One region of the Paraclostridium sp. AKS73 genome, then DNA from elsewhere that is predicted to be linked to it. Evidence: a T-box and tRNA genes for the amino acid it is inferred to sense, from the RefSeq annotation. Region 1 holds a T-box; the other holds one or more tRNA genes.

Evidence for each region. The T-box of region 1 lies ahead of serS (serine--tRNA ligase). A T-box ahead of a tRNA ligase gene usually reads a tRNA of that ligase, here a tRNA-Ser.
Region 2: it encodes a tRNA-Ser, which carries the amino acid that the T-box ahead of serS (serine--tRNA ligase) is inferred to sense. The anticodon was not compared.

The regions. Positions count from the first base shown of each region.
Region 1 covers NZ_JAIXHU010000064.1:5,452-9,331, reverse strand. Annotated here, with positions in the region: gene LEQ07_RS19165 (hypothetical protein) at 283-465, shown strand; partial or broken gene LEQ07_RS22725 (hypothetical protein) at 694-786, shown strand; gene LEQ07_RS19160 (mechanosensitive ion channel family protein) at 895-1,077, shown strand; gene LEQ07_RS19155 (mechanosensitive ion channel family protein) at 1,044-1,529, shown strand; T-box leader at 1,610-1,830, shown strand; gene serS (serine--tRNA ligase) at 1,960-3,243, shown strand; gene LEQ07_RS19145 (nucleoside deaminase) at 3,462-3,880, shown strand, end outside.
Region 2 covers NZ_JAIXHU010000011.1:55,282-62,493, forward strand. Annotated here, with positions in the region: gene LEQ07_RS08330 (radical SAM protein) at 1-754, shown strand, start outside; gene LEQ07_RS08335 (lipoate--protein ligase family protein) at 736-1,551, shown strand; gene LEQ07_RS08340 (CooT family nickel-binding protein) at 1,714-1,905, shown strand; gene LEQ07_RS08345 (DUF3842 family protein) at 1,951-2,367, shown strand; gene LEQ07_RS08350 (hypothetical protein) at 2,380-2,667, shown strand; tRNA gene LEQ07_RS08355 (tRNA-Ser) at 2,779-2,870, shown strand; gene LEQ07_RS08360 (ribonuclease H-like domain-containing protein) at 3,125-3,826, opposite strand; gene LEQ07_RS08365 (UvrD-helicase domain-containing protein) at 3,904-4,227, shown strand; gene LEQ07_RS08370 (ATP-dependent helicase) at 4,278-5,945, shown strand; gene LEQ07_RS08375 (asparaginase) at 5,987-6,982, opposite strand.

The DNA.
Region 1 (3,880 bases):
TTTGAATGACCTCGGCGTTGCAAACTAAACCTTAACCACTTTTTGTTGTGTAAAATAAAGAAGAATTACGCTTATATGGTATGATATAAAGAGATGAGAAAAGATGCTTTAAAATGGCCACTGTGCTATAAAGTTAATCCTAACCACTTTTTGTTGTGTGAAAATAAAAAGATTACTTTTGTACTGTATGAGATTAAATTTAATTTAAATGTACAAAGTGTAATAATTTAAATATAGCTTGAATAATCTTTATTAAAAGATACTAAAAAGGGGTAGGTAAAAATGAAGTTTAGTATAGAAGTTAATAGAGGGAGTATTCTAGATTTAATAAATTTAGCTGAAGAAAATAATTTAAAGATTAATTCAATTTCGCAAGGACCTATAAACGAAGAGATGATGAATATAAAAATTGATTTAGCTGATAGTAGTAAAATACAGGATCTTGATAATTTTGTAAAAAAATAGTAGATAGTAATTCGATGAACTCATGTGAAAGAATTTAAAGCTATGAATTTTCATAGCTTTTTTTTATTTTCTATAAATATGTATTAGAAGAATTGCATTTAATTAAAAAAATATTGTAAAATAATTAGAGATATAATAAATAAAAAGAAAAAATTATTAAAATAGACTTATAATAAATACATCAAGTTAGGAGAGTGAGCTTATGATTAGTGGAACTACAACGCAAGTATCTCAAAAAACCATAGAAACTTTTTTCATGCAGTTAAAAATAGTGGTCCTAAATTAATTTATGCGATTATATTTCTTATTGTAGGATTATATGGTTGTAAATGGTTAAAGAGATATAGCAAAAAGATTATACTTAAATACAATATTGAAAGAGGAGTAGCTAATTTTGCATCATATGCTATTTATGGATCTAGTGTTCTTATGGTTATTATGACCTGTCTAGATATAATTAACTTCCCTGTACAATCCTTTATGACAGTTATGGTATCACTGATAGGAGTTATTGGTTTATCTTTAGGTTTAGCGTTTAAAGAAATACTGTCAAATTTAGGTGCAGGTATGATAATTTTATTTTTCAACCGTTTAAAACTGGAGATTATATAGGTGGATCTGGGGTTGAAGGAACAGTTGATGATATACAAATTTTTAGCACAATACTAAAAACTCCTGATAATAAAGCTATTATAGTTCCTAATTTTAAGTTAACTAGTGACAATATAATTAACTATACACATCAAGAAAAAAGAAGAATAGATTTTTCATTTAGTGTAGCTTACGATACAAATATAAAAGTTGTAAAAGATGTACTAGCAAAAATTTTTAAGGAAGATAAAAGAATATTAAGAGATCCAGAACCTATAATTGGATTAAATACATTAGGTGAAAATGCTATGCAAATAGTAGCAAGGCCATGGGTAAAGACTGATGATTACTGGAGTGTATACTTTGATGTAATGGAGAAGGTAAAATCCAAATTTGATGAGAACAATATTGAAATACCTTTCCCTTCAAGAGTTATATATTATAAAAATTGTGATGAAGATATAAAAAAATAATAAAAATAATAAAACTTTTTGAATATTAGTATTGAAAGTTGATAATATATATAATATAATGATTTACAAATAGAACAAAGAATATGGCGAAGACGGAAAATAGTAAAAAGCAAGTTTGTATTCAGAGAGTGAGTGGTTGGTGAGAACTCATTACAATGGTTTTTGAATCCATTCCTGAGCTACTAATCCGAAAATAATAGTAAGATTGGTCGTATACCTACGTTACAGGATTGAGAGGTTTATATTTTACAAATGTAAACAACTAGGGTGGCAACGCGGATAACAGACTTTCGTCCCTTTTTAAGGGGTACGAGGGTCTTTTTTTATACAAAAATTGAAAATTGAAAATTGAAATAAAATCACTATTACATCATTAGGGGTAACGTTATTTTATTTTAAAATATAAAAATATTCTATAGGAGGAAGACAAATGTTAGATATAAAAAGAATAAGAGAAAATTTAGATGAAATAAAAAAAGCAATGGAAATAAGAGGAGAAAAAGAATTCGACCTTGATATAGTTGTAGAATTAGATAATAAGAGAAGAGAATTACTTCAAGAAGTTGAAGTTATGAAAAATGAATTAAATGTAGAATCAAAGAAGATACCTCAATTAATAAAAGAAGGTGTAGATGTTACAGAAGCAAAAGCTAAGTTAAAGCAATTATCTGAGAAGATAAAAGGATTTGATGAGAAAGTTAAAGAAGTAGAAGAAAAAATGGAATATAACTTAATGAGAATTCCTAATGTTCCTCACCCAGATGTTCCACAAGGAACAACAGATGAAGATAATGTACAAATAAGAACTTGGGGAGATCCTACAAAGTTTGATTTTGAAAACAAAGCTCACTGGGATATAGGAACAGGATTAGGTATATTAGATTTTGAAACTGCAGGTAAAATAACAGGATCAAGATTTACTTTATATAGAGGTTTAGGAGCTAGACTTGAAAGATCATTAATAAACTTCTTCTTAAATACTCACACTGAGAAGCATGGATACACAGAAGTATTACCACCATTTATGGCAAACAGAACTAGTTTTATAGGAACAGGTCAACTTCCTAAATTCGAAGAAGATATGTTCAAATTAGAAGGTCTTGATTACTTCTTAATACCAACTGCAGAGGTTCCTGTAACAAATATACACAGAGATGAAATATTATCAGCAGATGAGTTACCAATAAAATATTGTGCATATACTCCATGTTTCAGATCTGAAGCAGGATCTGCAGGAAGGGATACAAGAGGATTAGTAAGACAACATCAATTCAATAAAGTTGAATTAGTTAAGTTTGTTAAGCCAGAAGAATCTTATGAAGAATTAGAAAAACTAACAAATGATGCTGAAACTATGTTACAAATATTAGGATTACCATATAGAGTTGTAAGAATATGTACAGGAGACTTAGGATTTACAGCTGCATTTAAATACGATTTAGAAGTATGGATGCCAAGCTACAACAGATATGTTGAAATTTCTTCTTGTTCAAACTTCGAAGATTTCCAAGCTAGAAGAGCTGGAATAAGATTCAAGAGAGATAAGAAAGCAAAAGCTGAATATGTTCATACTTTAAATGGATCAGGATTAGCAGTAGGAAGATGTTTAGCTGCTATATTAGAAAACTATCAACAAGCTGATGGATCTGTAGTAGTTCCTGAAGCATTAAGACCATATATGGGTGTTGATGTTATAAAGAAAGACGAATTATAAGATTTAAAAATCTTATTTATCTAAATAGGGAGCTTATATACTAAGCTTCCTATTTATTTTAATAATTCATAATCAAAACCTACTTTAGATTTAATAAAAAATGTATTAGAAATAACATTAAATTTGTAGAATTATATTAGAATATGGGTTAAAATTTAAGTTGAATTATAAATTTAATTATGGTAATATTAAAGATGTTATAGGTTTTAGGAGGAAGCATGGACAAATCGTTTTATATGAGTGAAGCAATTAAAGAAGCATATAAAGCTTATGGAAAAGGCGAGACACCCATAGGTGCAGTTATAGTGAGGAATGGTGAAATTATAGCTAGAGCGCATAATCTAACTGAAACATTAAATGATCCTACAGCCCATGCTGAAATATTAGCAATAAGAAAGGCTTCAGATTACTTAGGTGGATGGAGACTTATAAATTGCGACTTGTATGTTACTATGGAACCATGTATAATGTGTAGTGGAGCTATAGTTCAATCAAGGATAAAAAAACTTATAATAGGAACTAAGCATATAAAAAACTTAAATATAGAAAAGCAACATGAATTCAAAGTTGACTACTTTAATACTTGCAATATAGATGTAACATTTGATATATTAAAAGAAGAATGTTCAGATGTATT
Region 2 (7,212 bases), on a different contig from region 1:
AGGAGAAAATATAAAAAGAATATGCTTACAATCAATGGATAGTGAAGAATCTCTTAATGAAGTAAGAAAATTTGTTAAATATGTCAATTCTAATTTAAATATACCTATATCTTTATCAGCCAAGTTAGAAGATATGGATGAAATTGAAAAATTCTTTGATCTAGGAGTTGAAAAAATAGGTATAGCTATAGATGCTGCAAATAAGGAATTATATGAGAAGATAAAAGGAACTAATTTTGATAAAAAAATAGATTTTATAAAAGAAGCAGGACTTATATATCCAAATAGAATTAGTACGCATATAATCGTAGGATTAGGAGAAATCCACAAAGATATATATGATTTATATAAAACTCTGAAAGGTTATAATATAACAATTAGTTTATTTGCATTTACACCTGTAAAGGGAACTAAAATGGAAGATGTAAGCCAACCTAGTATAGAGAGTTATAGAAGAGTTCAACTTATGACGTATATGATGGATAAAGGGTATAATGGAGATTACTTTAAATTTGGATTAGATGGGTACCTAGAAGAAATAGAGATAGATGAATATATAAAGATGGATATATTAAAAGGAAAGCCATTTGAAATAAAAGGATGTAAGAATTGCAATAGACCATATTATAATGAGAGACCAGGACATACAATATATAATTATTCAAGAAAGTTAAGCAAAGAAGAAATTAAACTAGCAATTAAAGAAATTAACTTAGATATAGGGGAAGCAAAATTATGCAAAAGTGGAGAGTAATAAAAAACAAAACTTATGATGGCTCAATGAATATGGCTATAGACGAAGCTATTACTATTTCGTATAAAGAAGGAAGATGTAAGCCTACACTAAGGTTTTATTCTTGGAATCCTAGTTGTTTAACTATAGGATATTTTCAAAAGTTTGAAAGTGAAGTAGATATAAAAAAATGCAAAGAGTTAAAAATAGACTGTGTAAGAAGAGTTACAGGTGGAAGAGCCGTATTACATCAAAATGAGTTAACTTATTCTATAATTGTAGGAGAAGACAATGAACTGATGGATAAGAGTATAAATAGTTCATATAAGTTCATAAGTGAAGGAATTGCAAATGGATTAAAACTTGAAGGTATAGAGGTTGATGATTTAAGTAAGGGAGAAAAAATTAGTAGAGAGAAGCTTTCAGCTGCGTGTTTTAATGCACATGCTTCATATGAAATAACTATAAATGATAAAAAAGTTGTAGGAAGTGCACAGCATAGAAATGATGGAGTTATATTACAACACGGGTCTATTGTATTGAATTTCAATATAGATGATTTGTATGAAATTATAAAAACCAAATCTCCGGAAATAAAAGAAAGAGCAAAGAAGTTTACGTTAAGTAAGGCAAGTGGTATTGAGAATGAAATAGGAAGAAAAATAGATATAAACAGCCTCGAAAAATCCATTGTAAGAGGAATGGCAAAGACTTTTAACGTTGAGTTTGAAGAGGAAGAGCTAACAGATTATGAACTAGATTTAGCCAAGTGTTTATATAGTAAATATTCTTCAGATGAGTACACAAATAAAAGATAATTTATATAAGTAAAGGAATTGACTTCAACCAAAATTTGGTGTTATACTCAAAATATACAAAGTTATTTGAAATCATGAAGATTTCTTTAAGGGTTTTGAAATACCTTGGAGGGATCTTTTTTTGATTGAGTATAAAATTAATATACTAAGGGGGATTATGTTATGTGTGAATCAGCAGCTTATGTTTTAAAAAACAACAATCTTGAAAGAGTAATGGATAATGTGGTTAGTGTAGACCCATACGAAGGAAAAGTATATTTAACAGATTTACTAGGAGAGCAAAAAATAATCGATGGGGAAATAAAAGAAATAAGACTTATGGATCATAAAATAATAATCAAAGAATCAGTATAAAACAAATTTTAATTTACATAAAAATGTAATTGAGGGGAAGAAAATATGATAATAGCAGTTATAGATGGAATGGGAGGCGGAATAGGAGCTCAAGTTGTATCAGCTCTTAGAGATGAACTTCCATCGTACATAGAAATATACGCACTAGGGACAAACTCAATAGCAACAAGTTCAATGATGAAAGCACACGCTAATAAAGGTGCTACAGGAGAGAATGCTATAATAGTTTCAACAAAAAAAGCTAGTATAGTAGTTGCGCCAGTATCTGCAGTTATACCAAATGCAATGATGGGTGAAGTAACCGCTAGAATTAGTGAAGCAATCTCAGATAGTGAAGCTTTAAAAATATTACTTCCTATAATGCCAGAAGATGTAGAAATGGTGGGATTAGAAGGAAAACCATTATCACTGTTGATAAAGGATGCAGTAAAAGTGATAAAAAAAGAATTTAATATAAAATAAGGGGGATTATAAATGCTATTTAATAAAACTAGTGTAAGAAACCACCATGGTCACGACCATGATCATGAGCATATAGAACATTCAGGTGCGGCTGTAGCTGAAAATAAAGATGAAAAAACTCTCAACATACTTCTTGTTCATTGGGTAAATCACAATGAATCTCATGAAGAAGGATTTAGAGAGTGGGCAGAAAAAGCTAGAGAAATGGGAAAAGAAGAAACTGCTAAAAATATTGAACAAGCAATTGATTACTTAAAAAAATCAAATGAAATGCTATTAGAAGCTAAAAAGAATATGTAAGCAAAATAAGGAGTTAATCTCCTTATTTTTATGTCGAATCAAAAAAATTGTAAAAAACGTTGACATCAAAAAAACAATCTTATATAATCATAGTATGGTAAAAATGAATACGGAGAAGTACTCAAGTGGCTCAAGAGGATCCCCTGCTAAGGGATTAGGCTGGGTTAACCGGTGCGAGGGTTCGAATCCCTCCTTCTCCGCCAGTAAGAACTGTTGATATTTCAACAGTTCTTTTTTTTAGGCAAAGATGATATTTATAACTCTTTAGAAATTAAAAATTTAGATAATGCGTTAATATTGTCGACTATAAAATCATTATTAAACTTTATGGGAATTATAGATCCTAATTTATAAAAAAATATTGTATTTCCATTGCTATCGATACCCTTATTAAGATTTATAAATATATTCAATATATTTTCTTCGGTAGAAATAGTATAAGTATCTCTAAATATATTTAATGGAAGTTTAAATTTTTTCTAGATATAAAATTTAAATGCAAAACAGACTTTGTAATTTTATATTTATTTAAAAGAACTTTATAATTTGAATTGTTTATATTTATATCTATGTAATCCAAACTTTCATCTATTATGTTTTTTATGTTATATATTTTTCCTAAGTAATAAATATCTTCGTAATTATGCAATAGTATTTTTTCTTTTAAACTAATATCTTTACTAATTAGAAAACTTTTATATAACTCAACACTTTCTTTTCCGGATATAGTATCTTCTCGTTGTATGCTCATGTATTTTTCTATTGTTTTTAGTTTACAATCAGATAAAGACAGTTTTTCTTTAAATGGTTTTACAATTCTTAAAATATCAATATCATCACATTTATCTATGGAAAAATCAATATCATTGGAATTAAACCTTGAGTTTAAAAAAGGTATATCAAAAGATACTCCATTAAATGTTATGTGATGATCAAAAGTTTTTATATCATTAATAAACTTTAAAAGTAAATCTTTTTCTTCTTCTTCAGACTCAGCAAAATATTGTTTAATTATAGTTTTGTTATTTAAATTATATAAAACCCCTATTAATATTACTTTACAATATTTAGGGCTAAGACCTGTGGTCTCTATATCGAATACGAAATGATTTTTTGGTATATCAATTAAATTATCTATAGTCTTAGTAATAACTTCCATAGGTTTACTCCTTTTTGTGAATATAGTATATAATATTAATTATAAAATAATATAAAGATAGTTCAAGGTGATAAATGATGATAGATATAAATGGATTAAATAGTAATCAAAAAAGCGCAGTAATGCACATAGATGGACCTTGCATGGTTTTAGCTGGTCCAGGTTCAGGTAAGACAAGAGTTATAACGTATAGAATAGTTAATATGGTTTTAAATAATAATATAAATCCTAAAAATATTTTAGCTATTAGTTTTACAAAAGCTTCATCAACAGAAATGAAAAATAGGGCTCTAAGCTTGAGTCATGATGTTAGATTAAATAAAGTTAGCTATGGTACATTCCATTCAGTTTTCTTTAGAATACTTAGATTTTTGAAAAGTACGAGCTGGATTGTATATTAGATGAAAAGAATAAAAAATTTGCTATAAGAGGAATCTTAAAAAATTTAAATATAGAAAATGCAGAAGATGATGATACAATCTTAAATGTTATAAATGAAATTTCTTATGTCAAAAACGAGTTAATGGATAAATTAGATTTTAATCCAGAAATACTTTCAAAGGATGAGTTTATAAAAGCTTATAATATGTATGAGGATTATAAGGAAAGTATCAAAAAGATAGATTTTGATGATATGCTTATAAAGACTTATCACTTATTACGAAATAATAAAAGAGTGTTAGAAAGAGTCAGAAATGCGTATAGATATATTTTAGTGGATGAATTTCAAGATATAAATAAAGTGCAATTTGAAGTTATAAAGTTAATAGCAAGTCCAAACAACAATATATTTGTTGTAGGTGATGAAGATCAAAGTATATATGGATTTAGAGGATCGAGACCAGACTTTTTATTAGAGTTTGAAAGATACTTTGAAAATAGCAAGAAATATGTTCTTGATATAAATTATAGATCAAAACAAGGTATAACAGATACTGCAAATAAGCTTATTCAATTTAATGAAAATAGATACGAAAAAGTAATTAAGTGTGATAGAGAAGAAAATGGAAGTGTAAACTATATAAAAACTGAAGACTCAGAAGAAGAAGCAAAATTTATAGCTAGAGACATAATTAAAAAATGTGAAGATAATTGTGTTAACTATGATGACTTTGCAGTTATATATAGGACAAATATACAGTCTAGAGCACTAGTAGATGTGTTTATGGATATGCATATACCATTTGTTGTTAGAGACTCAATTGTAACTATATATGACCATTGGGTTGCGAAAGATTTATTAGCGTATTTAAGACTAGGGATAGATACAACATTGAGTGAAGATTGGATAAGAATTATTAATAAGCCATTTAGATATATATCTAAAGATAGTATAAAGCTTGCAAGTGAGGATAGAGACTTCATAGGTGCATTAATAAATAAGGGTGGATTACATCCAAAACAAGTAAAGACATTAAATGATTTAGAAATAGATTTAAGTTATTTAAAGACATTATCGCCTAAGAATGCAATTTCATATATACGTACTAGTCTAGATTATGATAGATATGTATTAGATTATTGTAGTAATAGGAAGATTAAACCAAATGGGTTAATAGAAATTTTAAATGAACTAGAAAGTTCTTCAAGTAACTTTAAAACTATAAATGAATACTTAGATCATATAGAAAAGGTTAAATCTGAGATAGTTGAAAATAGAAATAACAAAAACTCAGAGGGAGTAATATTTACGACTATGCATAGTGCAAAGGGATTAGAATTCCCATATGTATATATAATAGGAGTAAATGAAGGAACAATACCTCATGAAAAATCTTATGATATAGAAGATGAAGAAAAACGAAAATCAGCTATAGAGGAAGAAAGAAGATTATTTTATGTAGGAATAACTAGAGCTCAGGATGAATTACATATAAGTTCACCAAAAACGAAATATGGGAAAAAAGTTTTTGTTTCAAGGTTTATTGATAATATAAAGTCTCCAACAAAAGAAGATATAAATGCAATCAAAATTGGGGATAAGATTTTACATAGTAAATTTGGGGAAGGAAATGTAATAGGGAAAGATGGCAAAATGATAGAGGTTAAATTTAAGGTTGGAGTGAAAGACTTAGATTACTCAATATGCCTAAAAAATGGAATTATAGAGAAAGCATAATAAAAAAGGTTATTCATATGAATAACCTTTTTATTATTTATTTAATAGTATATTCCTTCTTCAAACATATCTTTTAATTCATTTAGATTATTTGTTTTTCCTAAAGCAACTATAAGCTTTATTCTAGCCTTTTGCCCAGGTAAATCACCAGCAAATATACATCCTAGATTTCTTAAATCCCTACCAGAACCTAAATATCCATAACTATCAAAAACTCTACCAGAATGGCATCTAGATGCTATAACAACAGGTATATCTTTGCTTCTAGCATATTCTACACCTTTTAACATTTCTGGAGGTATATTTCCTCTACCCATAGCTTCTATAACTATACCTTTACATCCTTTATCAGCTGCAAACTTTATAAAAGAATCATCCATGCCAACACCTGATTTTATAAGAGCAACATCAGACTCAACTTTATCTACTAAGATTGTTTGTCTATCAACTATATCTCTAGATAACACAAGTTTATCACAGTCAATTATTCCTAAAGGACCACAAGTTAAAGATTTAAAAGTATTTAATGTAAGTGTATTAGTCTTAGTAGCTTCAGATGCTAATAAAACTTCATTACTTAGAACAACTAAAACACCTTTATTATAAGCTTCATCAGAAATAGCAGTACAAACAGCTGCAGCAAGGTTACTTGGACCGTCATATCCAAGTTCATCACTACTTCTCATTGCACCTGTAACTATAACTGGTTTAGGTGTATTCAATGTTAAATCTAGGAAATAGGCAGTTTCTTCTAAACTATCTGTACCATGAGTAACAACAACACCAGAAAATTCGTCTTTTGAAATTATATCGTTTATATAATTTCTTAAACTAAGCATTTTCTCAGGTGTCATATGAGGTCCTGGAATCTCATCGAAGTTGTATATCTCTATATCAGCAACTTTATCTATGTTAGTTACCATAGACATTATTTGCTCCCCAGATAGAGATGGTATAGCAGCACCTATTTTTTCATCCACAGTCATGGAAATAGTTCCACCTGTAAATACTATAGCTACTTTTTTCTTGTTTTGCATAGTATCGACCCCCTAAAATTTTTATTATATATATACATTAAATTATACCAAAAAAAGCGAGATAAATGTAGAATTGAGCATAAAAAAAAAGAGCTTGGGGAAGCTCTTTTTGCGTTAAACTAACTTCCGTTGTCAGTTTAACATTGGATATAAAGTCTATCCGTTCAAAAGGGGTATTGGGAATAGAGATTTTAATTAAGGTTATCAGGGGGATAACCATGTATATATAA